One region of the Xanthomonas sp. F1 genome, then DNA from elsewhere that is predicted to be linked to it. Evidence: predicted binding sites of a transcription regulator. Region 1 holds the regulator's gene; the other holds the start of a gene.

Evidence for each region. The regulator FliA, encoded in region 1, starts transcription of late flagellar genes. The targets are predictions, from matches to a motif close to TAAAGTTTNNCNNNCNNNGGCCGATAA.
Region 2: GGR71_RS02025 (methyl-accepting chemotaxis protein) is a predicted target of FliA. The motif match lies at 2,557-2,583, and genes of this name have one in related genera.

What each region holds. Positions count from the first base shown of each region.
Region 1 is NZ_JACHOK010000004.1:203,249-218,088, reverse strand. Features, by position in the region: gene flhA (flagellar biosynthesis protein FlhA) at 1-201, shown strand, start outside; gene flhF (flagellar biosynthesis protein FlhF) at 378-2,003, shown strand; gene GGR71_RS11600 (MinD/ParA family ATP-binding protein) at 1,990-2,874, shown strand; gene GGR71_RS11595 (RNA polymerase sigma factor FliA) at 2,871-3,620, shown strand; gene cheY (chemotaxis response regulator CheY) at 3,638-4,030, shown strand; gene GGR71_RS11585 (protein phosphatase CheZ) at 4,031-4,642, shown strand; gene GGR71_RS11580 (chemotaxis protein CheA) at 4,647-6,389, shown strand; gene GGR71_RS11575 (flagellar motor protein) at 6,806-7,546, shown strand; gene motD (flagellar motor protein MotD) at 7,554-8,501, shown strand; gene GGR71_RS11565 (ParA family protein) at 8,501-9,283, shown strand; gene GGR71_RS11560 (chemotaxis protein CheW) at 9,280-10,647, shown strand; gene GGR71_RS11555 (STAS domain-containing protein) at 10,756-11,064, shown strand; gene GGR71_RS11550 (response regulator) at 11,061-11,426, shown strand; gene GGR71_RS11545 (chemotaxis protein CheA) at 11,458-13,461, shown strand; gene GGR71_RS11540 (methyl-accepting chemotaxis protein) at 13,951-14,840, shown strand, end outside.
Region 2 is NZ_JACHOK010000001.1:442,956-457,795, reverse strand. Features, by position in the region: gene GGR71_RS02030 (methyl-accepting chemotaxis protein) at 1-1,953, shown strand, start outside; gene GGR71_RS02025 (methyl-accepting chemotaxis protein) at 2,743-5,004, shown strand; gene GGR71_RS02020 (hypothetical protein) at 5,183-5,665, opposite strand; gene GGR71_RS02015 (amino acid permease) at 6,182-7,558, shown strand; gene GGR71_RS02010 (arsenic transporter) at 7,948-9,216, opposite strand; gene GGR71_RS02005 (hypothetical protein) at 9,706-10,155, opposite strand; gene GGR71_RS02000 (carboxylesterase family protein) at 10,418-11,236, opposite strand; gene mgtE (magnesium transporter) at 11,459-12,817, opposite strand; gene ptsP (phosphoenolpyruvate--protein phosphotransferase) at 13,444-14,840, opposite strand, start outside.

The DNA of each region.
Region 1 (14,840 bases):
GCCGAGCGCTTGCACCAAAGTCTGGCGGACTGCGTGAGCAAGCAGGAGGCGCGCAACGAACCGGCGGTGGTGCTGGTGCCGGCGCAGGTCCGCGCCGCCCTCGCCCGCCTGGTCCGCCACAGCGTCCCCGCGCTGTCGGTCCTGTCCTACAGCGAAGTGCCGGAGGACAAGCGGCTGAAGCTGGTGGGGACGATCAGTTGATTGGCGGGGATTGGTGATTTGGGATTCGGGAGTCGCAACAGCGGGCCCGGCACGCGGAGAGAGACAGCAATGACACGAACGAACACAACCAGAGCAAGGCGACCGGATAGCAGCCATGCCATGGCGGCCTCCGCAACCAATCCCCACTCCCCAATCTCGAATCCCGGCACTCACCCATGAAGATCAAACGCTTTGTCGCCCCCGACATGCGCACCGCCTTCCGGATGGTGCGCGACGAGCACGGGCCGGATGCGGTGATCCTGTCCAACCGGCGTACCGACGAGGGCATCGAGATCGTCGCCGCCAGCAACTACGACGAGGCCCTGGTGCAGCGGGCGCTGGATTCCGTGCGCCCGGACGAGGCGCCGCGCGCCGCCGCTCCGGCGCAGGCGCCGGCCACTGCCGCCCCGCGGGCCGCACGCAGCGAAAGCGCCGCGGCCAGCCCGGCGATGGCGATGATGGCCGCGATCAGCGAGCGCCGCGGTGGTGCCGCGACCGCCCCGGCCGCCGCCACCCGGCCGCTGACCCAGCCGGCGGCGCTTGCCGCCTCGGTCATGCCCGCCGCGACGGCCCCGGCTGCCGCAGCACGCCCGGCCGCAGCGGCCAAGGCCCCGGCTCCGGCTCCGGCTCGTGCCGAGTTCAGCATTCCCGAAGACGTATTCCGCAACGCCCCGATCAGCGTGCCCATGCCCAGCCCGTTCGCAGCCGCTCCGCCTGCTCCGGCCGCCGAGACGGTGCCGGCTTGGCGCGACGACGTCGCCGCGGTGGCGCTGACACCGGTGGCGCGCCCGGCCGCGGCCGCCCCCAGCGTGGCCAAGGCCGACGTGGCGGCCGCTGCCGGAATCCCGGCGGCCGCGCCACTGGCGGCGGTGCCGCCCTTCCCCGCCCCGCAGAACGACGAACAATTGACGCAGCTGCGCGACGAACTGTCGCTGATGCGGCAGATGATCGAGCGCGAGATGAACCGCCTCACCGACGAGCGCCTGCGCGGCTCGCCGGTCCGCGCCCAGGCGCTGGAACTGATGGACGACTACGGCTTCGACAGCGGCATCACCCGCGACGTGGTCATGCAGATCCCCGCCGACCTGGAACTGCACCGCGGTCGCGGGCTGATGCTGGGCCTGCTGTCCAAGCGCCTGCCGATCGCCCCGCTGGACCCGCTCGAGGAAGGCGGCGTGATCGCCCTGATCGGCCCGACCGGTGCCGGCAAGACCACCACCATCGCCAAGCTGGCCTCGCGCTTCCTGGAGCGCCACGCCGCCCGCGACGTGGCCCTGGTCACCACCGACACGGTCCGCGTCGGCGGCCGCGAACAGCTGCACAGCTACGGCCGCCAGCTCGGCATCGCCGTGCACGAGGCCGACAGCGACGCCGCGCTGCAGCAGCTGCTGGAGCGCCTGGCCGACTACAAGCTGGTGCTGATCGACACCGCCGGCATGGGCCAGCGCGACCGCGCCCTGGCCGCCCAGCTGCACTGGCTGCGCGCCTCGCGTGTGGTCCGATCCTTGCTGGTCCTTCCCGCCAATGCCCATTTCTCCGACCTGGACGAGGTGGTGCGCCGGTTCGCCGGCGCCGACCCGCAGGGGGTCATCATGACCAAGTTGGACGAGACCGGGCGGTTCGGCAGTGCCTTGTCGGTGGTCGTGGACCACCGCCTCCCCATCACCTGGGTGACCGATGGACAGCGTGTGCCGGACGACCTGCACCGCGCCAACGCCGCCAGCCTGGTATTGCGCCTTGAAGATTTGCGGCGCGCTGCCGATAAGCCCTGTACTCCGGAGCAGACCCATGCCGTCGCGTGACTACGTCAATCTGACCAATGCCTTCCCCCTGTCGGCGACGCGTAGCGAACCGCTGGGTCCGGTGCGCACCATCGCCGTGACCGGCGGCAAGGGCGGCGTGGGCAAGACCAACATCTCGGTGAACCTGTCCATGGCGCTGGCCGACATGGGCAAGCGCACCCTGCTGCTGGACGCCGACCTCGGCCTGGCCAACGTCGACGTGCTGCTGGGGCTGACGCCCAAGTTCACCGTGGCCGACCTGGTCGCCGGGCGCTGCACCCTGGAAGAGGTGCTGATCGACATGCCCAACGGGCTGATGGTGGTGCCCGCCGCCTCCGGCCGCCGCTACATGGCCGAGCTGCCGCCGGCCCAGCACGTGGGCCTGGTCAACGTGTTCTCCGAGCTGCAGCGCGAGCTGGACGTGATGATCGTCGACACCGCCGCGGGCATCACCGACAGCGTGCTGACCTTCTGCCAGGCCGCGCAGGACGCGGTGGTGGTGGTCTGCGACGAGCCGGCCTCGATCACCGACGCCTACGCCCTGATCAAGGTCCTCTCGCGCGAGCGCGGCGTGGACCGGGTGCAGATCGTCGCCAACATGGTCCGCGACCTCAACGAAGGCCGCCTGCTGTACGACAAGCTCAGCCGGGTCTGCGAGAAGTTCCTCGGCGACGTGTCGCTGAACTACCTGGGCTGCGTGCCGCAGGACGACTGGCTGCGCCTGTCGGTGCAGCGCCAGCAGCCGGTGGTCAAGGCCTACCCGTCCAGCCCGTCGGCGCAGGCGATCTCCGAGATCGCCCGTCGCACCGCACGCTGGCAGGCGCCGACCGCCCCACGCGGCAACGTCGAGTTCTTCGTCGAACGCATCATCCAGCGCGGGGTGGCCGCATGAACGCCGCCGCCCACTACCGCGCCGTCCAGCGCAACAGCGCCAACGACTACATCGCCCAGCACTCGGACCTGGTCCGGCGCATCGCCCACCACCTGGCCGCGCGGCTGCCGGCCAGCGTCGAGATCGACGACCTGATCCAGGCCGGCATGATCGGCCTGATCGAGGCCTCGCGCAGCTACGACGCCGAACAGGGCGCCTCGTTCGAGACCTACGCCTCGATCCGCATCCGCGGCGCGATGATCGACGAGATCCGCCGTGGCGACTGGGTGCCGCGCTCGGTGCACCGCCGCGCCCGCGACGCCGCCTCGGCGATCCGCAAGATCGAACAGAGCACCGGCCGTGCCGCCGCCGCCAACGAAGTGGCCGCGGCGATGGACATGCCGCTTCCCGAATACCTGCGTTTGATGGAAGATGCCGCCCGCGGCCAGGTGCTGAGCCTGGAGTCGCGCATCGAGGACCATGGCGAGCTGGATACCATCGCCAAGGGCGGACCCAATCCGCAGCAGATGCTCGAGCGCAGCGAATTCGGCCGCGAGCTGGGCAAGGCCATCGCGCAGTTGCCCGAACGCGAGCAGTTGGTGCTGTCGCTGTACTACGAGCAGGAATTGAACCTCAAGGAAATCGGCGCGGTACTCGGGGTCAGCGAGTCGCGCGTGTGTCAGATCCATGGCCAGGCCACGGTACGGTTGCGCGGACGCCTGAAGGCGTTCCAAGTCGCCGATGCCGGCCTGGAAGACGAAGAATAGGAACCTAGGAGTCAGTGGTGAACAAGAACATGCGGATTTTGATCGTGGACGATTTCTCGACGATGCGACGCATCGTCAAGAATCTGCTCGGCGATCTGGGCTTCACCAACACCGCCGAGGCCGAAGACGGCAACAGCGCCCTGGCCGCGCTGCGCTCGGCGCCGTTCGAGTTCGTGGTCACCGACTGGAACATGCCGGGCATGACCGGCATCGATCTGCTGCGCAACATCCGCGCCGACGACAAGCTCAAGCACCTGCCGGTGCTGATGGTCACCGCCGAGGCCAAGCGCGAGCAGATCATCGAGGCCGCGCAGTGCGGCGTGAACGGCTACATCATCAAGCCGTTCACCGCGCAGACGCTGCAGGAGAAGCTGGGCAAGATCTTCGAGCGCCTGGGGGCGACCGCCTAAATGGAAGCCACCGCCGAACGTACCGCCCTGATCGAACGCCTGCAAGGCGCGCTGGACGCGCTGGAGAATGGCGACGAGGCCGGCTGGCGCCGGGAAATCGACACCCTCGCCGCCTGGCGGACGCGGCCGATGATGCAGGGCCTGAGCCGGCTCGCGCGCGATCTGGGCCAGGCGCTCGGCGAACTGCCGGTGGTACCCAGCGAGGCCGGCGAACTGGACGACGCCTGCTCGCGCCTGGACCACGTGGTGGAGATGACCGAACAGGCCAGCCACCGCACCCTGGACCTGGCCGAGGAATGCCGCACGCTGGCCAACCAGCTGGCCGCCGGCGGCCTCAGCGGCGACCAGAGCGAGATCCTCGACAAGATCCGCCACAACCTCACCGAGATGGCCCTGGCGCAGAGCTTCCAGGACCTGACCGGGCAGATCATCCGCCGCGTCGCCGGCATCGTGCGCCGCGTGCATGAGGGTTTCGGCGCACTGGGTTTGCCGCCGAAGGAAGAAAACAAGAAGGCCGACGGCGGCCTGGCCGGCCCGGCCCTGCCCGGCCTGGACCGCCACGGCGTGTCGCAGAACGACGCCGACGACCTGCTCTCGGGCCTGGGACTGTAATGCCATGAGCGCCGTACCCGACGACATCGCTGCCGACTTCATCATCGAGGCCCAGGAAATCCTGGACCGGCTCGGCGAGCAGTTGGTGTCGCTGGAGCAGGCGCCCGAGGACAGCGGCCAGCTCAACGCCGTGTTCCGCGGCTTCCATACGCTCAAGGGCGGCGCCGGCTTCCTGGCGATCAACGCCATGGTCGAGCTGTGCCACGCCGCCGAAGAAACCCTGGGCATGGCCCGCGCCGGCCAGGCCATCCTGCAGGCGCGGCACTTCGACGCCGCGCAGCAGTCGCTGGACTACCTGCAGTCGATGCTCGACGCCTTCGGCAGCGGCCAGGAGCCGCCACGCGCGCCGACGGAACTGATCGCGCAGTTCGATGCGCACGGCGACGCCGCCCCGGCGCCGGCCAAGAGCACCGCGCCGGCACCCGCCGCCGTACCGGCCACCGCCGCGGCTGCGGGGGATCTGATCAGCGACGACGAATTCGAGGCGCTGCTGGACCAGTTGCACGGCGATGCGCCGCCGACGGCCACACCGCAGGCGCTGCAGCCGGCGCCGCGCGCGCCCAGCGCCGCGCCCAAGGCCGCCGCCCCGGCCAAGGCCGCCGAACCCGAACACACCGTGCGCGTGGACACCAAGCGCCTGGACGCGATCGTCAACCTGATCGGCGAACTGGTGCTCTCGCGCAACCGCCTCAAGACCCTGCGCGTGCGCCTGCGCGACGAGGAACTGGACCGTGCGGTCAGCAGCCTGGACATCGCCACCGCGCGCCTGCAGTCGGCGGTGATGCGCACGCGCATGCAGCCGGTCGGCAAGGTGTTCTCGCGCTTCCCCAAGGTGGCGCGCGACGTCGCCCGCTCGCTCAACAAGGAAGTGGAGCTGGAGCTGATCGGCGCCGACACCGAACTGGACCGCAACCTGGTCGAGGCGCTGGCCGATCCGCTGGTGCACCTGGTGCGCAACGCGATCGACCACGGCATCGAAGCGCCGGCGCTGCGCGAAGCCACCGGCAAGCCGCGCGGCGGCCACGTGCGCCTGTCGGCGCAGCAGGAAGGCGACTACGTCAGCATCGAGGTGCAGGACGACGGCGCCGGCATCGACCCCGAGCGGCTGCGCGCCAAGGCGCGCGAGAAGGGCCTGATCGATCCCGAGGCCGCCGCCCGCCTCAGCACCGAGGAATGCCTGCACCTGGTGTTCCTGCCCGGCTTCTCGACCAAGTCGGAAGTCACCGACATCTCCGGCCGCGGCGTCGGCATGGACGTGGTGCAGTCGCGCATCCGCGAACTCAGCGGCCAGATCCAGATCCAGTCGGAACTGGGCCGCGGCAGCCGCTTCCTGATCCGCGTGCCGCTGACCCTGGCGATCCTGCCGACCCTGCTGGTGCAGGCCGGTGACACCGTCTATGCGCTGCCGCTGGCGCGCGTGGTGGAAGTGCTGCATGCGCCGCGCCGCTCGCTTGGCTGGTTCGACGGCCGCGCCGTGCTCGACCGGCAATCGCACACCCTGCCCCTGGTGGACCTGCGCCAGTGGCTCAACATCGACGCCCCGCAACTGCCGCTGCTCACCGTGGTGGTGCTGCAGGCCGGCGAATCGCGCATGGGCCTGGTCGTGGACCAGGTCCGCGGCCGCGAGGAAGTGGTGATCAAGCCGCTGCCGCGCTCCCTGCGCGGCCTGCCCGGCTACGCCGGCGCCACCCTCATCGGCGACGGCCGCCTGGCGCTGATCCTGGATGTGGATGGGCTGAAGGCTTGAGAAGCCGGGATTGGGGAATGGGGATTGGGGAATCGTAAGAGCGGGTTTCCTGGCGCCTCCTTTCCTCTGTAGGAGCGGCTTTAGCCGCGACGCGGTAAGGCTGGGATTCGGGAATCGGGATTGGGGAATCGCAAAAGCGGCTCCCCGCCGCATCGCTTCCCTTGTAGGAGCGGCTTCAGCCGCGACGCCATGAAGCCGGAATCGCTGCTTGGCGATAAAGCGCGGCGCTCGGCTCCCTGCCGACACGATCCGAACGATTGTGCAGAGGCAACGCGCCAAGGTCAGCGCGTCGCGGCTGAAGCCGCTCCTACGACACACCGACCAACCCGCCTCGCTCGCGCTCTTGCGACTCCCCAATCCCGAATCCCGAATCCCCAACCCATCAAGTCCCCCGCCCCGTTGCCGATACCTCCTGCATGGACAAGCTCAGTCTCATCGGCCTGCTGTTGGCGATTCTGTCGCTCATCGGCGGCAGCATCCTCAAGGGCGCCGGCATTTCGGCGCTGTGGTCGCCGGCTGCGTTCGTGATCGTGATCGTCGGCACCGTCGCCGCGATCCTGGTGCACACCCCGCCGTCCGTGTTCCGGCGTGCGTTCCAGATCGCCAAGTGGCTCCTGTGGCCGCCGCCGAGCGATCGCCAGGCACTGCTCAAGCAGATCGTGGAATGGAGCAACATCGCCCGCCGCCAGGGCCTGCTCGGCCTGGAGAACCAGGTGCCGCAGCAGCAGGATCCGTTCGTGCGCAAGGGCCTGCAGATGCTGGTGGACGGCGTCGAGCCGGAAGCCATCCGGCACATGCTGGAGATCGACCTGGAAGGCCAGGAACACTGCGACCTGGCTGCGGCCAAGGTGTTCGAGGGCATGGGCATCTACGCGCCGACCCTGGGCATCATCGGCGCAGTGCTGGGCCTGATCGCAGTGATGAAGAACCTGGCCGACCCGAGCAAGCTCGGCCACGGCATCGCCGCCGCGTTCACCGCCACCATCTACGGCATCGCCTCGGCCAACCTGCTGTTCCTGCCGATGGCCGCCAAGCTCAAGAGCGTGATCAAGCACAGCTGCGGCGAGCGCGAAATGATCATCGAAGGGTTGATCGCCATCGCCCAGGGCGAGAACCCGCGCAACATCGAATCGAAACTGGCCGGATTCTTGCATTGAGTTGCCAATGGCCCGCAAGCACTCCCACGACGAGCACGCCAACCACGAGGCATGGGCCATCCCCTATGCCGACCTGATGACGTTGCTGCTCGCTTTCTTCGTGGTGATGTACGCACTGTCCACGATCAACGAAGCCAAGTACCGGGTCATGGCCGACGCCATGAGCGCCGCATTCGGCGGCACCCCGAAGACCCTGCGTCCGGTGCAGGTCGGCGATCAGGCGCTGCAGGGCCAGGGCGGCGATCGCCCGACCCCGATCAAGTCCAGCCCGGCGCTGACCCTGCCCGATCCCAACCGCCTGCCCTCGGGCACCGCGCAGCGCGGCGACGACCTACGCGACGCGCAGCAACTGCGCCGCGCGCAGCGCCAGCTCGACAGCATCGCCGACCGCCTCGGCGCCGCATTGGCGCCGCTGATCCAGAAGAAGCTGATCACCGTGCGCCGCGCCGGGCTGTGGATCGAAGTGGAGATCAACAGCGACATCCTGTTCGGCTCCGGCTCGGCCGCGCTCGACCAGAGCGCGCGTGCCACCCTGGCGGAACTGGCGCAGGTGCTGGCCGGCGTGCCCAACGGGGTGCGCGTGGAGGGCTACACCGACAACACCCCGATCGCGACCTTGCAGTTCCCGTCGAACTGGGAACTGTCGGCGGCGCGCGCGGCCAGCGTGGTCCACCTGTTCGCCGACCAGGGCCTGCAGCCCTCGCGGCTGTCGATGATCGGTTACGGCCAGTTCCGCCCGCGCGCCAGCAACGACACCCCGGCCGGCCGCAACGCCAACCGCCGGGTGGTGCTGGTGATCCTGGCCGATTCCGGCGACAGCACCGATCCGACGCCGTCGGCCACCGACCGTTTGAGTGCCGGCGCCGCGCCGGCCACCCCGACACCCCCCGCCGCGGCGGCCGCCGGCAATGCTGGCAGCCCCCGTGCAGCACCTGCCATTGAAGGAGTCAACTGATGCGCATCTGGGCGATCGCCAACCAGAAAGGTGGCGTGGGCAAGACCACCACCACGCTGGCCCTGGGCCGTGGGCTGGCCATGCTCGGGCACCGTGTGCTGATGCTCGATCTCGATCCGCACGCCTCGCTGACCCGGGCCTTCGACGTGCCCCAGGAACCGCAGCCGCCGGGCGTGCTCGACCTGTTCGCGACCCCGCCGGGCGAACTCGCCGCGCTGGCCCGCGACACCGCGGTCGAGCGCCTGAGCTTCGTCTGCGGGCAGACCGCGCTGGCCACGCTGGAACGGCGCAGCGCCAACCAGCCTGGCCTGGGGCTGGCGCTGCAGCAGGCCATGGCCCGCCATGCCGGCCAGCACGACTACATCCTGCTCGACTGCCCGCCGACCCTGGGCCTGCTGATGATCAACGCGCTGGCCGCGGCCGACCGGGTGATCATCCCGACCCAGGCCGAGCCGCTGGCCCTGCACGGCCTGGCCAGCATGGTCCGCACCGTGGACATGGTCGAGCGCTCGCGGCGTCGGCCGCTGCCCGCCTCGATCCTGCCGACCCTGTTCGACAAGCGTACCCGTGCCGGCAACGAGACCCTGCGGCAGATGCAGGACAGCTACGGCGAGCGGGTGTGGGAAGACGCGATCCCGGTCGACACCAAGATCTGCAACGTCAAGGCGCTGACCGTGGCTAGCGTGCCGGGCGACTACCCCGGCCGTGGCCTGGCCGCCTACCGCCGCGCGCTGGAATGGCTGATCGCCAGCGACGCCACGCCGATGGAGCAAGCCGCATGAGCACCCCCGGGATCATCGACGATTACCTGGAAGGCCTGCTCCACGACGTGATCGCCGAGGAGCAGAAGGCGGTGCCGCCGAGTCCCGCGCCGGTCGCAGTCGCCGACGTGGAAGCGGAAACCGAGACTCCGGCGCCCGCGGTGGCCGGCCCGACACCCGAACAGATCGCTGCCGCGGTCCTGGCCGAGGCGGACGCCGATCCGGCCCTGGCCGGCATCATGTCGCAGCAAGCACTCGCGCCCGCCCCGGCCGGCCCGACGCCCGAAGAAATCGCCGCCGCGGTCCTGGCCGAAGCCGATGCCGATCCGGCCCTGGCCGGCATCATGTCGCAGCAGGCGCTCGCGCCCGCCACGGCCGGCCCGACACCCGAAGAAATCGCCGCCGCGGTCCTGGCCGAGGCCGACTCCGATCCGGCCCTGGCCGGCATCATGTCGCAGCAAGCACTCGCGCCCGCCCCGGCCGGCCCGACGCCCGAGCAGATCGCCGCCGCGGTCCTGGCCGAAGCCGATTCCGATCCGGCCCTGGCCGGCATCATGTCGCAGCAGGCGCTCGCGCCCGCCACGGCCGGCCCGACACCCGAAGAAATCGCCGCTGCGGTCCTGGCCGAGGCCGACTCCGATCCGGCCCTGGCCGGCATCATGTCGCAGGACGCGCCCGCGCCTGCCGCGCTGACGCCGGCCCAGCAGGCCGAGCGCCAGGCCGACCTGGACGCGGTCGCGGCGATGGAGCGGCAGCGTGCCGCAGTGCCGCGCGATCTGGCCGCCGAAGACGATGCCGCCGCCGCGCGCGCGGTCAAGCGCCCGCCGATGGCGGTGCCGCCGGAACGCCGTGCCGAGGCCAGCCGCGCCCAGGCGGCCGGCGCCAAGTTGCCGCCGAATCTGCAGGCCTTCATGGCGCCGAGCGTGCCGCACGGCTCGGCCATCGCGCCCGAACGCCTGGCCGAGCGCCGCACCCGCTGGCTGCGCCTGCGCTGCGGCGAGCAGGCCTACGCGCTGGAGCTGCTGAAGGTGCAGGAAGTGGTGCTGCCGGTGCCGCTGCTGGCGCTGCGCGGCACCCCGCCGGCCATGCTCGGCATCATGAACCTGCGCGGCCAGGTGGTGCCGGTGCTCGACCTGGGCGTCCACCTGGGCGCGGCCCCGATCGAGATGGACATGCTCACCCGGGTGGTGGTGCTGGAAGAGAACGGCGAGACCCTGGGCCTGCGCGTGTCCGCGGTGGAAGACGTGGCCAGCCTCAGCGACCAGCAGATCGAGCCGCCGGACAACGCCCGCATCTGCCGCATTTCCAACCATCTGTTCCGCGGCGTGGCGCGGCTGGCGCAACAGCCGATGATCCTGCTCGACGCCGAGCAACTGCTGCACTGACCCGCGCGGCGGGCGGCAACTGGGAACGGTGCCGCACTTTCCAACCGCCGCTAAAGCTTTTCAGGCCACGGCCGTTATCTGCCATAGAACCATTGGTGCGGAGCAATGATGAGCACAGTCCCCCTTGGCGAAGATCTCGGTATCGAGACCAGCGCCGACCTGAAACAACGCCTGACCGCGTTCCTTGCGTCGGACGACGTGCTGCGACTGGACGCCGGCGAAGTGCGCCGCATCCATACCGCGTCCGTACAGGTGCTGTGCGCATTCGTCGATGCCCGCCGCAAGGACGGCAAGCGCACCGAATTCGAGGCCTGCAACGCGACCTTTCGCGACGCGGCCCGCCTGCTAGGAGTCAGCGAATCGCTGGGCCTTCCTGCAACCCCTGACAATCTGAAATCTGTGGAGAACGCGGCATGAGCGCACGTATCTTGGTAGTGGACGATTCGGCGTCGATGCGCCAGATGGTCTCCTTCGCCCTCACCTCGGCCGGCTTTGCCGTCGAAGAAGCAGAAGACGGCGCGGTCGCGCTGGGCCGCGCCAAGGGCCAGCGCTTCAACGCGGTGGTCACCGACGTCAACATGCCGAACATGGACGGCATCACCCTGATCCGCGAACTGCGGCAGCTGCCGGACTACAAGTTCACCCCGATGCTGATGCTGACCACCGAGTCGGCGGCGGAGAAGAAGTCCGAGGGCAAGGCGGCCGGCGCCACCGGCTGGCTGGTCAAGCCGTTCAATCCCGAACAGCTGATCGCCACCGTCCAGAAAGTCCTGGGCTGATCCCTCTCCACCTTTTCCGGATTCCCGCCCCATGAGCATGGACCTGCAGCGTTTCCACGCCACCTTCTTCGAGGAAAGCCGCGAAGGGCTGGACGCGATGGAAGCCGGATTGCTGTCGTTGGAAGAAGGCAATCGCGACCCCGAGACCATCAACTCGGTGTTCCGCGCCGCGCACTCGATCAAGGGCGGCGCCGCTACCTTCGGCTTCGAAGCGATGGCCGGCCTCACCCACGTGCTGGAGACGCTGCTCGACGAGCTGCGCGCCGGCAAGCGCGAAGTCGAAGCGCACGCGATCGACGCCATCCTCGGCTCGGTGGACGTGCTGCGCGCCCTGCTGCGCGAAGCCGAACACGGCGTCCCGGCCGATCCGGCCGCGGTCAAGGCCGTGCACGAGCGCCTGCAGCACGCGTTGAACGGCGGCCCCGCCGCGCCGGCTGCCGCCACCCCGGCGGCGAACCAGCCGGCCGAGCCGGAAGCCTGGCAGATCGGCTTCACCCCGGCGCCGTCGCTGTTCATGAGCGGCAACGACCCGCTGCGCATCATCCGCGAACTCGAACACCTCGGCCCGCTGCAGGTCGCCTGCCGCAGCACGCGCCTGCCCGGCTTCGCCGAACTCGACCCGCTCGAGGCCTACCTCGCCTGGGACCTGGGCCTGGTCGGCAAGATTCCGCGCAGCGCGATCGAAGACACCTTCGCCTGGGTCATCGACGACTGCGAACTGGAGATCCGTCCGGTGCCGCCGCCGAGCCTGGCCACCGCACCGGCGCCGGTGCTGACCGCGCCACCGACCGCCGCCACCGCCGCGCCGGCCGCGGCTGTGGCCGCCAATGCCCCGGCCGGCAATGCTGCCGCCGCGCACGAAGCGGAAAGCTCGATCCGCGTCAGCGTCGACAAGGTCGATGCGCTGATCAACCTGGTCGGCGAACTGGTCATCACCCAGGCCATGCTCAAGCAGGTCTCCACCGGCCTGGACCAGGCGGTGGCCGAACGCCTGTTCGCCGGCCTGGATCTGCTCGAACGCAACACCCGCGACCTGCAGGAAGCGGTGATCGGCGTGCGCATGCTGCCGGTGGACGCGGTGTTCCGCCGCTTCCCGCGCCTGGTCCGCGACCTGTCCACCCGCCTCGGCAAGCAGGTGCGCCTGCGCACGATTGGCGAGGGGACCGAGCTGGACAAGGGCCTGATCGAGAAGATCGCCGATCCGCTGGTGCACCTGGTGCGCAACTCGATCGACCACGGCCTGGAACTGCCGGAGGCGCGCCGCGCCGCCGGCAAGGACGAGACCGGCACCATCACCCTGGCCGCGTCGCACCAGGGCGGCCACATCGTCATCGAAGTCAGCGACGACGGCGCCGGCCTCAACCGCAACCGTATCCTGGCCAAGGCCGCCGAACGCGGCATCGCCGTGCCGGACAACCCGAGCGATGCGCAGGTCTGGGACCTGATCTTCGCCCCCGGCTTCTCCACCGCCGATGCGGTCACCGACCTGTCCGGCCGTGGCGTCGGCATGGACGTGGTCCGCCGCAACATCCAGGGCCTGGGCGGCGAAGTGCAACTGGAAAGCGAATCCGGCCGCGGCACCCGCGTGCTGATCCGCCTGCCGCTGACCCTGGCCATCCTCGACGGCATGACCGTGGCGGTGTCCGGCGAGACCCTGATCCTGCCGCTGGCCTACGTCATCGAGGCGCTGCAGCCCAAGGCCGACGACATCCGCACCATGGCCGGCGAAGGCCGCGTGCTGCGGGTCCGTGGCGAATACCTGCCGATCCTCTCGCTCAGCGACTCCTACGGCTTCGGCCGCATCGAGCAGAGCGAAGAGCCGCTGGTGGTGGTGGTCGAGGCCGATGGGCAGAAGCTGGCGCTGGAAGTGGACGAGCTGATCGGCCAGCAGCAGGTAGTGGTCAAGAACATCGAGAACAACTACCGGCGCATCAGCGGCATCTCCGGTGCCACCATCCTCGGCGACGGCCGCGTCGCCCTGATCGTGGACATCGGCGGCCTGGTCCGCTCGCTGCGGGTGCAGCAGGCGGCCTGATCGCCTCGCCCTCCCGTGTCACGCCATACACGAGCCCCGGCAGCGATGTCGGGGCTTTTGTTTGCCGTGTCTCCGGCCGATCCGCCGCTCCGGGCATGGCCGCCGCCCGCGCGGCCAACATGCGCTGCATAGGCGATGGCGCTGCGCCACTCGCACACGACGTACGAAAGCCAAAAAAAGCGCTAAAGAACGCAGCACAGCTGCCGATAGCAATGTAGCGCACACTTTTTGTCTACACGTGCGCACTGGTGACACCTGGGGAGGTGGAGCCGGCACTCCAGGGGGGATCGATCGGAGCAGATGCCGATCGCTGAAGCCATGCTGCAGGAAAGGGGAAAACGCATCGTGTGTGATGTTGGCGCCGTTTGAGCGGGTGTTCCGCACGCCCTCCGTTCAATTCGCGCATTTCATCACAGATGAAGCCAGCATCACGATCGGTGTCCCCTCGTACGAACACGCAATGACTTGTCCATTCTCAGGGGGTTCAACATGACGTCGTTCTTGCAACGCTACAACGTGGGCCGCCGCCTCGGCGGCGGTTTTGGTCTACTCATCGTGCTGTCCTGCCTGCTGGTCGCCGCCGGCCTGGTTTCCATCGCGCAAGCGCGCAGCGAGTTGCGTCACATCGTCGAGGTCAACGTCGAGAAAATCCGGATCAGCAACGGCATGCTCGACGCCAACACCCGCATCCTGCTCGCGTTGAGTGCGTTGAGCATGGTGTCCGACGAGGCGCTCAACCGGAAGGAACTGGCCGAAGTCCAGCAGGCGCGTCAGCGATACACCGACTTGCGCAAGGAACTCGATGGATTCCCGCCATCCAACGCAAGCGTGAAGAAATTGCGTGCGGACATCGATGCGCAGCGCGTCGTTGCAGGCAAGCTCAACGACCAGGTGATCGCCTTCGCCACCGCCAACCATAATGCCGAAGCGCAAACGCTGCTGAACGAGAAGGCCAGGCCGGTGACGGCCGCCCTGCAGGCCAAGATCCGCGAGAACGTGGCCTTGCAGGAACAGGAGACGGCAGCCGCGTACGCCAACGCCACCCAGGCGATGGCACGGGGCCGCAACATGCTGATCGCTGGGGGCGTGGCCGTCCTGCTGGTCAGTGGACTGCTGGCCTGGACCATCACCCGCAGCCTGACCGGCCCGCTGGGCCGCGCCACCCGCGCCGCCGAGGCCATCGCCGACGGCCGCCTGGACAACGACGTGACCACCGACGCACGCGACGAACCCGGCCGCCTGCTGCTGGCGATGGATCGGATGCAGACGCAGTTGCGGCGCTTCTCCAGCGAAACCGCGTTGATGATCGAACTGCATGCCGACAAGGACATGAGCCACCGCATGCCGCAGGACTTCCCCGGCGTGTACGGCGAGCTGAG
Region 2 (14,840 bases), on a different contig from region 1:
AAGCTCTACGCGATTCCCAATACCAGCCCGGTCGGCGTGCAGATGCGCAAGGCGATCGACGATGCGTATGCGCGTACGCGTGTCGCCAACCAGGAGGTGCTGGATCTGGGCATGCAGGACAAGGACGCGGAGGCACTGAAGGTGCTGATGGCCCAGGCCGCGCCGTCCACCCAACAATGGCAGGAGGCGCTCAGCGTCTATGCCAACCGGCAGCGCGAGCAGGGCGCCAAGGCGTATGCGAACGCCGAGGCAGCCATGGATCGCGGCCGTGCCTTGTTGATCGCAGGCGGCGCCATCGTGGTGATCGTCAGCGGCCTGCTGGCCTGGCTGATCACCCGAAGCCTCACCGTGCCGCTGACGCGCGCCACCCGCGTCGCCGAGGCGATCGCCAACGGCAAGCTCGACAACGACGTGCGCACCGACGCCAGGGACGAGACCGGGCGGCTGCTGGTCGCGATGCAGGGCATGCAGCAGCAGGTCGGCAACCTGATCGGCGCGCAGTTGGAGATGGCCAAGCGCCACGATGCCGGCGAGGTCAGCCACCGCATCGAAGCGCAGGCCTTCCCCGGCGACTACGGACGCATGGCGGCCGAGACCAACGCGCTGGTGGCCTCGCACCTGGCGGTGAAGACGCGCCTGGCGCAGATCATGGGCCGCTACGCGATCGGCGACCTGTCGCAGGACATGGACCGTCTCCCCGGCGAAGAAGCGGTGTTGAGCCAGACCATGGACGAGGTCAAGGCCAATCTGTCGGCAATGAACGGGCAGATCAAGCAACTGGCCACCTCGGCCGCCGACGGCGATTTCAGCGCGCGCGGCGACGCCGAGCGCTTCCAGTACGACTTCCGGCTGATGGTGGAGAGCCTGAACCAGCTGATGGCCACCGCCGACGGCAACCTGCAGGCGCTGTCGACGCTGCTGCAGGCGATCGCCGCGGGCGATCTGACCGCACGCATGCACGGCGATTTCCGCGGCGTGTTCGCGCAGATGCGCGACGACGCCAACGCCACTGCCGAACAGCTGGCCGGCATCGTCGGCCGCATCAAGCACTCGGCGGTATCGATCAATGCCGCGGCCACCGAGATCGCCGCCGGCAACGACGACCTGTCGCGCCGCACCGAGCAGCAGGCCGCCAGCCTGGAAGAGACCGCCGCCTCGATGGAGGAACTGACCTCCACCGTTCGCCAGAACGCCGAGCACGCGCGCCAGGCCAATCAGCTGGCCGCCGGCGCGGCCTCGGTCGCCGCGCAGGGCGGCAGCGTGGTCGGCCAGGTGGTGACCACCATGAGCGGCATCGAAGCCTCCTCGAAGAAGATCGGCGACATCATCTCGGTGATCGACGGCATCGCCTTCCAGACCAACATCCTCGCGCTCAACGCGGCGGTGGAGGCGGCGCGTGCCGGCGACCAGGGCCGCGGTTTCGCCGTGGTCGCCAGCGAGGTGCGCACCTTGGCGCAGCGCTCCGCTGCCGCCGCCAAGGAGATCAAGAGCCTGATCGACGATTCGGTGAGCCGTGTGGCCGAAGGCTCGGCCCTGGTCGACCAGGCCGGCAAGACCATGACCGAGATCGTGACCTCGGTGCAGCGCGTCACCGACATCATGGGCGAGATCTCGGCTGCGTCGCAGGAGCAGTCGGCCGGCATCGAACAGGTCAACCAGACCGTGACGCAGATGGACGAGAGCACGCAGCAGAACGCGGCGCTGGTGGAAGAGGCCAGTGCGGCGGCGCGCTCGATGGAGCAGCAGGCGGTGGAACTGAGCCAGGCGGTGGCACTGTTCAAGCTGGATGCCTCGGCGGCCGCGCCGGTGGTGCAGGCACCGCGTCATCCCACCAACGCGGCACCCGCAGGCAAGCGCAGCGTCCGTGCGGTGGCGGCCGGGCCCACGCCGATGCGGCGTGCGGCGCAGCCCGCTGCGGCGCTGGCGCTGGACAAGGATTGGCAGGAGTTCTGAGCCGCGCCGCGTGCGGTATCGGGCGGGCGGTGCGATGCGCGCTGCCCGCTCCGCGCAGGCCGGTCGCCTTGCTGCCGGCGCCACGTGACGCCGATCCGGCGCCTGCCGGTGCAGTCGATATGCCGTGCCTGCGAGGGTACGGCACTCTTGTTTCTAACGGACCAGCCACGCTGTCCCGCGCACCGTGGCGGCCCTCGACACTGCTGCCCTGGCGCGCACGTGTCTCCGCGTGGGCGTGTTGCCTGCCTGATTCATCCATTGGCTGCAGCGCGCGAGCGCAGCGTGCGTCAGGGGTGACGTGCGCGCTTTGCACGACTGTGCCGCGCGCCCTTCGCATGCCCCATCTCCCTGCCGATGCTGCGACGTGACTGCGATCGCATTCCGTGCCTGCGTCGCGCGCTTGGGCATGGGCGCGCCAGGGCCAATCAGAAAATTTCTTCCATCTCTCGCGCTTTCACCGCAAGCAAGTGCTATGCCGGCAATTGCAATACAACGTGCACGCGCTTTTCACGCAAAACCGCCGGTCCGACCGACCCGCGCATGCGCCCTCGACACCCCTGTCATCTGCCTGAGGGTGTTCAATAAATTCCCTGCAATCGCCTCTCAAGTCCCTCTCCGTGGCGCCGTTACATCGCCCGCACATTGAGCGGGACGCGTCATCAAGCGTTTGATTCTAAACGCTTTTTCACGGTTTGTTCATCCTGTTCCATGCGGGCGCGCAACGGCTGGTCGGCGTGCGTGGTCCGGGGCATTCCATTGCCTCTCTCATTCCCCCAAACAGGCATTTCCATGATTGCATTCCTCCAGCGCTACAACGTCGGTGCCCGGCTCGCCACCGCGTTCGGCATCCTCATCCTGCTGTCCTCGGCGCTGGTCGTCGCCGGGCTGCTGACCCTGTTCCAGGCGCGCGAACGGCTGGACGGCATCGTCAACCGCAACATCGCCGCGATCCGCGCCTCCAGCGAGATGCTCAACGCCAGTTCGGTCGTGGCCATCAATGTCCGTAACATCGTGTTGCCCACCTCGCAGGAAGACAACATCCGCTTCGCCAAGGTCGTCGCCGAGCAGCGCGCACGCTACCAGGAGGCACGCAAGCGGGCGGGCGCCATTCCCAGCGGTGCGCAGAGCCAGGCCGTGCTGGAGGAGGTCGATCGCGCCCGGCAGATGACCGTAGACGTCAACAACCGGGTGATGGATCTGGGCATGCACGACAAGTCGGACCAGGCGCTGGCCCTGCTGCTGGCGCAGTCCGCGCCGCTGACCCAGAAGTGGCAGGACGCCATCGCGCGCTATGCCGACCTGCAGGCGACGCGCAGCAGCGAAGCCTACGCGGCCGCGACGACCGCGATGGCGCGTGGCCGCACCATGCTCATCGCCGGTGGCCTGGCGGTGGTGCTGGTCAGCAGCGTGCTGGCCTGGATGATCACCCGCAGCCTCACGCTGCCGCTGGCCCGCGCTACCCGCGCCGCCGAAGCCATCGCTGACGGCCGCCTGGACAACGACGTGACCACCGAGGCGCGCGACGAGCCCGGCCGCCTGTTGCTGGCGATGGGACGCATGCAGCACCAGTTGCAACGCTTCTCCCGCGAAACCACGCTGATGATCGAGCTGCATGCCGACAAGGACATCAGTCACCGCATGCCGCAGGATTTCCCCGGCATCTATGGCGAGCTGAGCAAGGGCATCAACACCATGATGTTCGAGCACCTGGACGCCATCGTCGAGGCGGTGGAGATCCTCAACGAGTACGCCAACGGCGACCTGCGCCGCGACGCGCGCCGCCTGCCCGGCAGCCGCGCGGTGCTGCACGAATCGATGGATGCGGCCAAGACGAGCTTGCTGGCGATCAACACCGAGATCAAGCGCCTGGCCGCTGCGGCCGCCGCCGGCGACTTCAGCGTCCGTGGTGACGCGGCGCACTTCCAGCACGATTTCCGGCTGATGGTGCAGGACCTCAACGCGATGATGGAGGTCAGCGACCGCAACCTGGGCAAGCTCTCGGCCTTGCTGCAGGCCATCGCTGCCGGCGACCTCACCGCGCGCATGCATGGCGACTTCCATGGCGTGTTCGCGCGGATGCGTGACGACGCCAACGCCACTGCCGACCAGCTGACCGGCATCGTCGGCCGCATCCAGAGCGCCGCCATCAGCATCAATGCCGCCGCCAGCGAGATCGCCACCGGTAACGACGACTTGTCGCGCCGCACCGAGCAGCAGGCGGCAAGCCTTGAGGAAACCGCGGCCTCGATGGAAGAGCTGACCTCCACCGTGAAGCAGAACGCCGAACACGCGCGCCAGGCCAACCAGCTCGCCAGCGGCGCGGCGGCGGTCGCCTCGCAGGGCGGGGCGGTGGTGGGTCAGGTGGTCGAGACCATGAGCGGCATCGAAGCGTCGTCGAGGAAGATCGCCGACATCATCGGCGTCATCGACGGTATCGCCTTCCAGACCAACATCCTGGCGCTCAACGCTGCAGTGGAAGCGGCACGTGCGGGCGAGCAGGGCCGCGGCTTTGCCGTGGTCGCCAGTGAGGTGCGCACCTTGGCGCAGCGCTCGGCCAACGCGGCCAAGGAGATCAAGACGCTGATCGACGATTCGGTGACGCGCGTCGCCGAAGGCTCGGCGCTGGTCGATCGGGCCGGCAACACCATGCAGGAGATCGTCGCCTCGGTGCAGCGCGTCACCGACATCATGGGCGAGATCTCGGCAGCGTCGCAGGAGCAGTCGGCCGGCATCGAACAGGTCAACCAGACCGTCACCCAGATGGACGAAAGCACGCAGCAGAACGCGGCGCTGGTGGAAGAAGCCACGGCGGCCGCACGTTCGATGGAGCAGCAATCGGTGGAGCTGACCCAGGCGGTGGCGCTGTTCAAACTGGAGGGCGCGCCTGCTGCCGCGCCGTCGCCAGCACCGTTGCCGTCGCGTGCCAGGAATGTCGCGCCGATGGCCACGCGCAGCCCGCGCCCGCTGGCTACGGCCGCGGCTGCCCCGGCACGCCGCGCGCCGTCGTTCGCGGCGGCGGTGGCGCTGGACAAGGATTGGCAGGAGTTCTAAGTCGCAACGGTCCGGGACCGGGACTGTTGTTGCGCTTGTGCGGCCGCCTTCTTTGTAAGGCGGCCGCCCACGTTGGGCGATCGGGTGATCGGCGACGTGGCCCGATTCGGGTGCCAGCGGCCGCCGGCCATTGGCCACGTCGCGGCCGCAGGCTGCGGCCGCGACGCACAGCTGGCGCTTACTGCGGCGGCTTGGTCTGCGGGCTCTTGATCACGTACGAGGTGATGTACTCGCCGTTGGAGCCGTAGACCACCACGATGGTGGTGTTGGCATCGCGGTAGACCACGGTCGCGTTGCACGGGCAACTCGCCGCGGCGGTGACCATGCCCAGCGGCTGGTTCTTCGCGTCGTTGACCGCGATCATCTGCTCCTCGGCAGCGGTGCCGATCGGCAGCCGTGCCTCGGTGCCCGGCGTGGCGGTGAGCACGGTGATGACCTCGTCCTTCAACGAGTTGATCTGCACGAAGCGCAGGCCGGCCTTCTCGAACGTGTAGACCTTGAACAGCGGCGACAGGCTGACGTTCTTCTTGCCGATGGGCAGGCGTTCGCCCATGCCTTGAATGGCATCGGCGGCGTTGAGCGGTGCGCGCTCGGCGGCCTGCAGGCAGGGCGCGGCCAGCGCGGCCGCCAGCACCGTCAGGGTCAGCAGCGGTTTGATCATGGTGTCTCTCCTTGTCTGGATGTACGGACCTGTACGCCATGGGACGAGCGGCAGCCGTGGTCCTTTCCGGCCGGAGCGCTCGCAACGGGCCGTCTCCCGGTCCGTCGCCGCCCGCCTTTTCCGGGCTCCGCGTGCACGCCCTCATCGGCAGGTACGGGGATAGGAGATTCGGTGGACGTCGAGTTCAGTATTTCTGACGTTAGTATCGCTGTCAATATGCAGAATCAACGGGATGCAGGAAAGTCGCCGCTTGGTTGCATGTAAGGTGATTCCGTACTTTGCACCACCCGGATGGTGCCGCCGCGTTGCCGGGCGAGCGGCGATGCCACGACAGTGTTCACCGGCAGGGAGTGGGCGGTGCCCGCCACGAGCGCGTGCGCGGATCCGCGCTGCGTTGCAGCAGCCACGCGGCGACGGCGGGCCGATCTGCGGTTGCAGGCGGCCAAACACGCGCGCGGCCGCACGCCACCGCCCTCAGCCTGTATCGTGTCGCGTTTTCCGCACCCGACCGAGCCGATGCCGCATCCGTCCGCGCCTGTCCCGCCTGCCGCCGCACCCGTCCTGCGCCACGCGCTGAAACCGCGGCAATTGATCATGATGGGATTGGGCAGCGCGATCGGCGCCGGCCTGTTCCTGGGTTCCGGCGTCGGCGTGCACGCGGCGGGTCCGGCGGTGCTGATTTCCTACCTGGTCGCTGGCGCGCTGGTGATCATCGTGATGAACGCGCTGGGCGAGATGGCGGCGGCCAAGCCGGCCAGCGGCGCGTTCTCGGTCTATGCCGCCGACGCGATGGGGCCGACCGCCGGTGCCACCGTGGGCTGGCTGTGGTGGTTGCAACTGGTGATCGTGATCGCCGCCGAGGCGGTCGGCGCGGCCGGTCTGCTGGCGACGGTGTGGCCGGGCTTGCCGGTGCCGTTGGCCGCGATCGCGTTCATGGCCGCGTTCACCGCGATCAACCTGCTGGGCGTGCGCAACTTCGGCGAGTTCGAATTCTGGTTCGCCATCCTCAAGGTCGCGGCGATCGTCGGTTTCATCCTGGTCGGCATTGCCTTGCTGGCCGGTTGGTTGCCCGGGGTGGCCTCGCCGGGCCTGTTCAACGTCACCGGCAACGGCGGCTTCGCGCCGAAGGGCATGGCCGGCATCGGCGCCGCGTTGCTGGTGGTGGTGTTCGCCTTCGGCGGCACCGAAATCGTGGCGGTGGCCGCGGCCGAGACCGCCGACCCGGAGCGCAGCATCGCCCGTGCCATCCGCACCGTCGCCTGGCGCATCCTGGTGTTCTACATCGGCTCGCTGAGCGTGATCATCGCGGTGGTGCCGTGGCAGAGCGAGGCGCTGAGTTCGCCGTTCGCCGCGGTGTTGCAGGTGGCCCGGATTCCTGGCGCCGCCACCGGCATCACCCTGATCGCGGTGATCGCGCTGCTGTCGGCGCTCAACGCCAATCTGTACGGCGCCTCGCGGATGATCTTCTCGCTGGCCCAGCGCGGCGAAGCGCCGCGTGCGCTGGCCGCGTCCAGCCGCCAGCAGGTGCCGTGGCTGGCGGTGCTGGCCAGCGTGCTGTTCGGCTTCGTCGCCGCGGTGCTGGAACTGCTGTATCCCAACCGGGTGCTGCCGGTGTTGCTGAACATCGTCGGCGCCACCTGCCTGCTGGTGTGGACGATCTCGCTGCTGTCGCAGTTGATCCTGCGCGCGCGCGCCGACCGCGCCGGCACCCGCCTGCCGTTCCGCATGCGCGGCTATCCGGTGCTCACCGTCCTGGCGCTGGCGATCCTGGCGCTGATCTTCGGCCTGCTGGTGGCATCGCCGGACACCCGCACGCAGTTCCTGTCGATGGCGGCGCTGACCGCGGTGATCGCGTTGATCAGCGGCGTGGCGCGCCGGCTGCGCGCGGGGTAGGGGGCGCGCTCCAACGGTGGCGGCATGCCGTTGTGGGAGGGACTTCAGTCACGACGCGTGAGGGTGTCGGACGGCGTTGGGCTTCGCTCGTCGCGACTGAAGTCGCTCCCACAGGGGGGGCTTGGCGCGCGTCAAGTGTGCTGCCGTAGCGGCAGCGCTTGTTGCTTTTCATGGATCGACCGCGGCCGATGTCCGCGGTAAGGCCTGTCGCGGCTGAAGCCGCTCCTACAGGGGAATCCTGCGAGCTGTCGGTGCCGTCGTAGGAGCGGCTTCAGCCGCGACGCGTTGCGATGGAAGGCGCTGTGGCCGACCCGCGGTCGCTGCATGCCAGGCCTAGCGCCCGTCCCGGGCGCCTGGCCATGTGCAATCACCCAATGCACCCGCGCTACTCAGCCCAGCAGCAGGCGCGCGCCCAACGCGCACAGCAGCGCCGGCGGCATCACCAGCGCGCCGACCTTGAGGAAGCGCCAGAAGCCCACGTCCTCGCCTTCGCGGCGGATCGCGGTCAGCCACAGGATGGTCGCCAGCGAGCCGGTGATCGACAGGTTCGGGCCCAGGTCCACGCCGATCAGCAGCGCGTCCACCACCAGCTGCGGCGGCTGCGCCTGGGCGACGGTGGTGCTGGCGATCAGGCCGGCCGGCAGGTTGTTCATCAGGTTGGAGCCGAACGCCAGCAGGGTGCCGGCGATGCCGGCGGTGGCCTGCGGCGAGTGCGCGGCGGCGTCGGCCAGGGTGCGTGCGAGCAGGCCAATGACGCCGGTGCGCGACAACGCCTCCACCAGCACGAACAAACCGGCCACCAGTGGCAGCACCGACCACGACACCGCCCTGGCCATCGGCAGCGGCGACTGCCGGCCGCCCAGGCAGACCACGCCGAGGGTGGCCAGGCCGGCCAGGCAGGTCGGCAGGCCCAGGTCCAGGCCCAGCGCGGAGACGCCGACCAGCAACACGGCGGTGGCGAGGATGCCGACCAGGGCGAAGGTGCCGCCGCGGGTCAGCGGCACCGTGTCCACGCGCGCGGCGCAGCGGCCGGTCAGGTCCTTGCGCTCGGCCCAGCGCAGCATCACGAAGGTCACCCCGATCGCCAGTAGCGACGGCAGCGCGAACGCGGCCATCCACGCGCCCAGCGTCGGCATCTGCCCGCCGTACAGCACCAGGTTGGCGGGGTTGGAGATCGGCAGCACGAAGCTGGCGGCGTTGGCGATCAGCGCGCAGGCGAACAGCAGCGGCAGAGGCTTGGCCCCGGCCTTGCGCGCGGCCGCGTACACCGCCGGGGTCAGCACCACCGCGGTGGCGTCGTTGGACAGGAATGCAGTGACCACGATGCCGACGCCGAACACCAGCGCGAACAGGCGCTGGGTCGAGCCCTTGGCCAGATTCACCGCATGCATCGCCACCCAGTCGAACAGGCCTTCGGCGCGGGCGGTTTCCGACAGCAGCATCATGCCGATCAGGAACAGATAGACGTCCAGGCCCTTCAGCACCGCCTGCCAGGCCTCGCCGCCGGGCATCAGCCCCAGCACCATCAGCAGCAACGCCCCGCCCACCGCCCAGCACGCCTCGGGCAGCTTGAACGGCCGCGCGATCACCCCGGCGGTGGCCAGTGCGCAGATGCCCCAGGTGGCGAAATTGGCCGTATGCGCGCCGGGCATGCTCATGCCGCCGCCGCCGTGCGGGCACCGTGGCGCGCGCGCGAGGGGGCCGCAGGGGCAGGGCAGGGGAGGGCGATGGGGGAGGGCGCGGGCATGGGGCGTCGGGCAGCGGAGTCCGAGGGGCGTGCAGGATAGCAGCGGGGAAGGCGCAACCCAGGCCTACACGCGCGACCTGGCGCTCGCGGTTTAGCTTGCGTAGACGCGCACGGCGTGGCGTGTTTGCACGTTGGCCTCGCGACGCTATGTGACGCGACGCGACGCGACGCGATGCAGTGCGGTCGGCGCGCCGCGCATGCCGCGGAACGGACGGCCGCTTCCTCGGCACGCGCGCCAGCGCGCGTCGCATGCCAGTAGGCGAGTGGCTGGCATCGTCCTTTGCCAGCCGCGATCGTGGCTGATTCCGAATGGCGCGGTGCGAGACCTCCTTGACGCTCGTCCGCTTCATCGTGAGTGTGCCGCCGTGCAACGCCTGGCACGCGCTGCGCCGCGGGGCCGTCATCCCAGATGGCGCGCAATCCATCCTTGCACGAATGCCACCGGCCCGATCCGTGGCGGCGGCGTCAGCCCGGCGCTGCGCACGAAGCCGGTGGCGGCTTGGGCCAGTGCCTGATTGGCGCGGCGCAGGGCCTGCTGCGCGGCCGCCTGCTGCTGGCGCAACTGCACCAGATGCAGCGAGGGCCGCCCGGGCGGCGCGAACTTCTGGTCGCGGCGCAGCGCGTCGGCGGACAGGCCGGTGGCCTGGGTGGCGTGGTCCACGGCATCCAGCGCATCCAGCACCTGCAACAGCCAGCGTCCGCTGTCGCTGAGCTGCAGTGCCGCGGGGGCGTCGCGTGCCGGCACCAGCAGCGGTGGAATCGCCGCGCCGGCGATCGTCGCGGCGCTCGGGTCCAGGCCGCGCAGGCGGGCGTGGAAAATGGACTGCGATGAGGGAAGGGCGGTGGCCATGCCTAACCTGTGCACGAAAGCGCGGACTGTACGCGGTTTGGTGGGGTGCTGTGGCCCGGCTTGCACAGCCTGGCGTGGCCGTGCGCCGCGTCGCATGCCGAGCGCGGTGGGCTTTTTTTTGTGGGAGGGATTTCAGTCCCGACGCGGTTGGGGTCAGGCGTCGGGACTGAAGTTCTCCCACAAGGATGTGGCGTAGGACTGAGGGCGAAACGCCGCAAGCGCACGCTTGCTATCCGATCGCGCAGCCTTTCCTGGAAACGGCTTACTTGTCGGCAGTTGTCTCGTTGCCGGTGTCGCTGCGCTTCTGCGCGAACAGCCACTGCCACATCTTCGGATCGCGGTAGGTGGCGTCCCAGGCGTTGTGGTTGCCCTGCGGATATTCGGTGTAGCGTACGTCGGCGTCGAGGTTCTTGAACGCACGCACGATCTTGCGGTCGTCGTGCGGCAGCACCACGTCGTCCTGGGCGCCGTGGAAGATCCACACCGGCACGTGCCGCAGGCGCTGCGCCAGCGCGCTGTAGGGATCGGCCAGATAGGCCACCGGCGTCACCACCAGGTATTCGCGGTCCTCGTGCGGGGACAGGATCGCACCGCAGATCGGCACCAGCGCGGCGAAGCGCTGCGGCTGCTTCAGGGCGATCTCCCAGGTGCCGTAACCGCCCATCGACATGCCAGTCAGGTAGGTGCGTTGCGGGTCGCCGTTGAACTCGGCGCTGCTGTCGTCCAGTGCCTGCAGCGCCATGGTCGCGTTGGTGCCGTTCCACTCCTCGCCGTCGGGCGCCTGTGGCATCACCACCAGGGCCGGGAAATCGGCCAGGTGGCGACGCAGGTACGGACCCAACCCGGACGTGGTCTGGTCGCGGCCATCGTCGCCGCGCTCGCCGGAGCCGTGCAGGAACAGCACCACCGGCACCGGGCCCTGGCGATGCGCCGGCGCCGGCACGAACACCTGGTAGCGATAGACACGCCCGTCGAGGGTGAGCTGGCGGCTGACGAAGTGGCCGGTCGCCGGGTTGCTGGGCAAGCTGCTGCATCCGACCATCGACAGGCACAGCAGAAGCAGCAACGAACGCATCGACATGGCCGGCCCTCGGATGGGAAGGCCGCAGTATCGTGGGCTGGGCCACTCCACGACAACCCGGGCAGGGGCGGCGGACATGCGCCAGTCAGCCGCCGGCCACAGTGCGTCCTGGCGCGGCGGGCCTGCCGTGCAGGGGGCGGAGGGCGGTGTCGGATGCGCGCCGGTCGCAGTTGCCGCTGCGTGCGGTGGACCGGCGAGAACCGCCCCGCCGCACGAAACGCCCTACAGCAGGACCAGGGTGGCCAGGCCGAGGAAGCTGAGGAAGCCCATCACGTCGGTCAGCGTGGTCAGGATCACCCCGCCGGCCAGCGCCGGATCGAAGCCCAGGCGCTTGAGCGTCAAGGGCACCAGCACGCCGCCCAGCGCGGCGGTGAGCAGGTTGATGGTCAACGCCGAGCCGATCACCAACGACAGCAGGGGCTGCTTGAACCACAGCAGCACGATCAGGCCCAGGCCCACGCCCAACGCCAGGCCGTTGATCAGCGCCACCGCCAGTTCCTTGCGCAGCAGCACGATGACGTTGGAGGCGCCGATCTGCCCCAGCGCCAGGCCGCGCACCATCAGCGCCAGCACCTGGGTGCCGGCGTTGCCGCCCATGCCGGCCACGATCGGCATCAGCGCGGCCAGCGCCACCAGCTTGGCGATGGTGCCTTCGAACTGGCCGACCACGCTGGAGGCGATGAAGGCGGTGCCGAGATTGATCGTCAGCCACAGCAGGCGGCGCCGGAATGCGCGCCGCACCGGGCTGAACAGGTCCTCGTCCTCGTCCAGGCCGGCGGCGCTCATCGCCTGGTGCTCGGCCTGGTCGCGGATGATGTCGACCACGTCGTCGATGGTGATGCGGCCGAGCAGGATGTTGTTGTCGTCCACCACCGGCGCGGAGATCCAGTCGTGGTCGGAGAACTGCCGCGCGACCTCGTCGGCGCCTTCGCCGACGTCGATGGCCGGCTGCTCGTCGTCGATCAGCCGGTTGATCGGGGTGGAGTCCTCGTGGGTCACCAGCGCCGCCAGCGACACCCGCCCCAGGTACTGGTGGCGGCGGCTGACCACGAACAGGTGGTCGGTGTGGTCCGGCAGCTCGCCGCGCAGGCGCAGATAGCGCAGCACCACGTCGACGTTGACGTCGGCGCGTACGGTGACCACGTCAGGATTCATCAAACGCCCGGCGCTGTCCTCGGGATACGACAGCACCTGCTCGAGCCGCTCGCGATTCTCGCGGTCCATCGACTTGAGCACTTCGTCGATGACCGTGTCCGGCAGGTCCTCGACCAGGTTGGCGAGGTCGTCGATGTCCAGGTCTTCGACCGCGGCGACTATTTCGTCCGGGTCCATGTCCGCGAGCAGGCTCTCGCGCACTTCCTCGCCGACGTGGACCAGTACCTCGCCGTCGTCCTCCGGATCGACCAGCCCCCACACCACCTCGCGCTTGCCCGGCGGCAGCGACTCCAGCAGGTTGCCGATCTCCGCCGGCGCCAGCGTATTGACCAGCCGCCGCACCGGACCCAGGCGCCCGCTGTCCAGCGCATCGGACAGCATGCGCAGCTGCCGCGCGGTCTTGTCGTGGCGGACGGCGTCGGCCATGCGCTGCTCCCTTCGGTAGAGGCCGCGCTCCGGAGAAACGCGGTCGGTCAGATGTTCATCCCAACATTATCGCCTGCATGTTGCGGGAAGCACAGTGTTGGTGGAGCCGGGAGTGGGGAATCGGGAATCGGGAATCGCAAGTGCAGAGCGAAGAAGGCTCAGTGCGTGGGGAGAAAAGCCAGGGAGCAGGAAGCGAGCAGCTGCTCTTGGGGAGGTGGGCGAGAGGCAAAGGGCAGGGTGCAGGACCAGGGGAGCAGGGGAATAGGCAGCACGGAGGAGGAAAGCAGAGAGCAGAAGCAGGAAACAGAAAGCAGAAAGCCAGGGAGAGGGATGCTGATGGGAATGACGCATCTACGCAGGCACGTGGACGACGGCTTTTTTGTGGGAGGGACTTCAGTCCCGACGCGATAGAGGATCAGGCGTCGGGACTGAAGTCCCTCCCACAAGGATGCGACATGGGTGAAGGGGTGTGGAGGCGAGGATTGGTCCTGGCCTGCGCGCGGCGGCCCGGTCTTCTGTAGGAGCGGCTTCAGCCGCGACAGGCGGTGCCGACCAATCTTGTCATGCTTGAACTTGTCGCGGCTGAAGCCGCTCCTACGCGATGCAACGTCGCAACACGCGCGGAACTACCCGATCGCGCAGCCCAGCCAACGCTCGATGCCCTTGCGGTCGCGGGCCTGCAGCAGTTTGGTGCCGCGCTGGCGCAGCGCCTGCAGGTCGGTGTCGCGGATCACCTGGCGCACTTCCAGCATCGTCGCCGGGTGCAGGCTGAACTCGCGCAGCCCCAGGGCCAGCAGCATCGGCGTCAGGGACGGGTCGCCGGCGATCTCGCCGCACACCGCCACCGGCTTGCCGTGGGCCTGGCCGGTGGCGATCACCTGCGCGATCAATCGCAGCACCGCCGGATGCAGCGGCGAATACAGTTCGGCCACGGCCTCGTTGTTGCGGTCGGCGGCGAGCAGGTACTGCACCAGGTCGTTGGTGCCGATCGACAGGAAGTCGATGGCGTCGATGAAGGTGTCCAGCGCCAGCGCCGCCGCCGGCACCTCGATCATCGCGCCGAGTTGCACCTGCTCGGCGATGGCGTGGCCGTCGCGGCGCAACTGCGCGCCGATGCGCTTGAGATGCCGGCGCATCGCCAGCAGCTCCTCGCGCGCGCTGACCATCGGCACCAGCACCCGCACCGGGCCGTAGGCGGAGGCGCGCAGCAGCGCGCGCAACTGCGTGTCGGAAACCTTGGGCCGGGCCAGCGACAGGCGCACGCCGCGCAATCCCAGCGCCGGGTTTTCTTCATTGCTCATGGTCAGGCCGGTACGGTCGGCCTTGTCCGCGCCCAGGTCCAGGGTGCGGATGGTCACCGGCCGCCCGCTCATGCCCAGCACCGCGTCGCGGTAGGTATGGAACTGTTCTTCCTCGTCGGGCAGCGCGTCGCGCTGCAGGAACAGGAACTCGGTGCGGTACAGGCCCAGGCCGTCGGCACCGAGTGCGTGCGCGCGGGTGACGTCGTCGCGCGACTCGGCGTTGGCCAGCAAGGTGATGTCCACGCCATCGCGGGTGCGGCTGGGCTTGGAGCGCAGCTTGCCCAGGCTGCGCTGCAGCTTGGCCTGCTCGCGCACGCGGCTGCGATAGTCGCGCAGGTCGTCCGGGGTCGGGTCGACCAGCACCGCGCCCTGGGTGCCGTCGATGATCAGCACGTCGCCATCGTTGATCTTCTGCAGCGCGTCGGCGACGCCGACCACCAGCGGCAGGTGCAGGCTGCGCGCCAGGATCGCGCTGTGCGACAGGCTGCTGCCGGCGCTGGTGACGATGCCGACCACGCCCTGCGCCTGCAACTGCGCCAGTTCCGACGGCGCCACGTTCTCGCACACCAGGATCTCGCCGGCCAGGCCCTCGCTGTCAGGCTGGCGCTTCTGCAGGAACGCATGGATCCGCCCGATCACATGGTCCAGATCGTCCATGCGGCTCTTGAGGTAGGCGTCTTCCATGTCGTCGAACACGGTTGCCAGGCGGTCGCGCTGCAGGC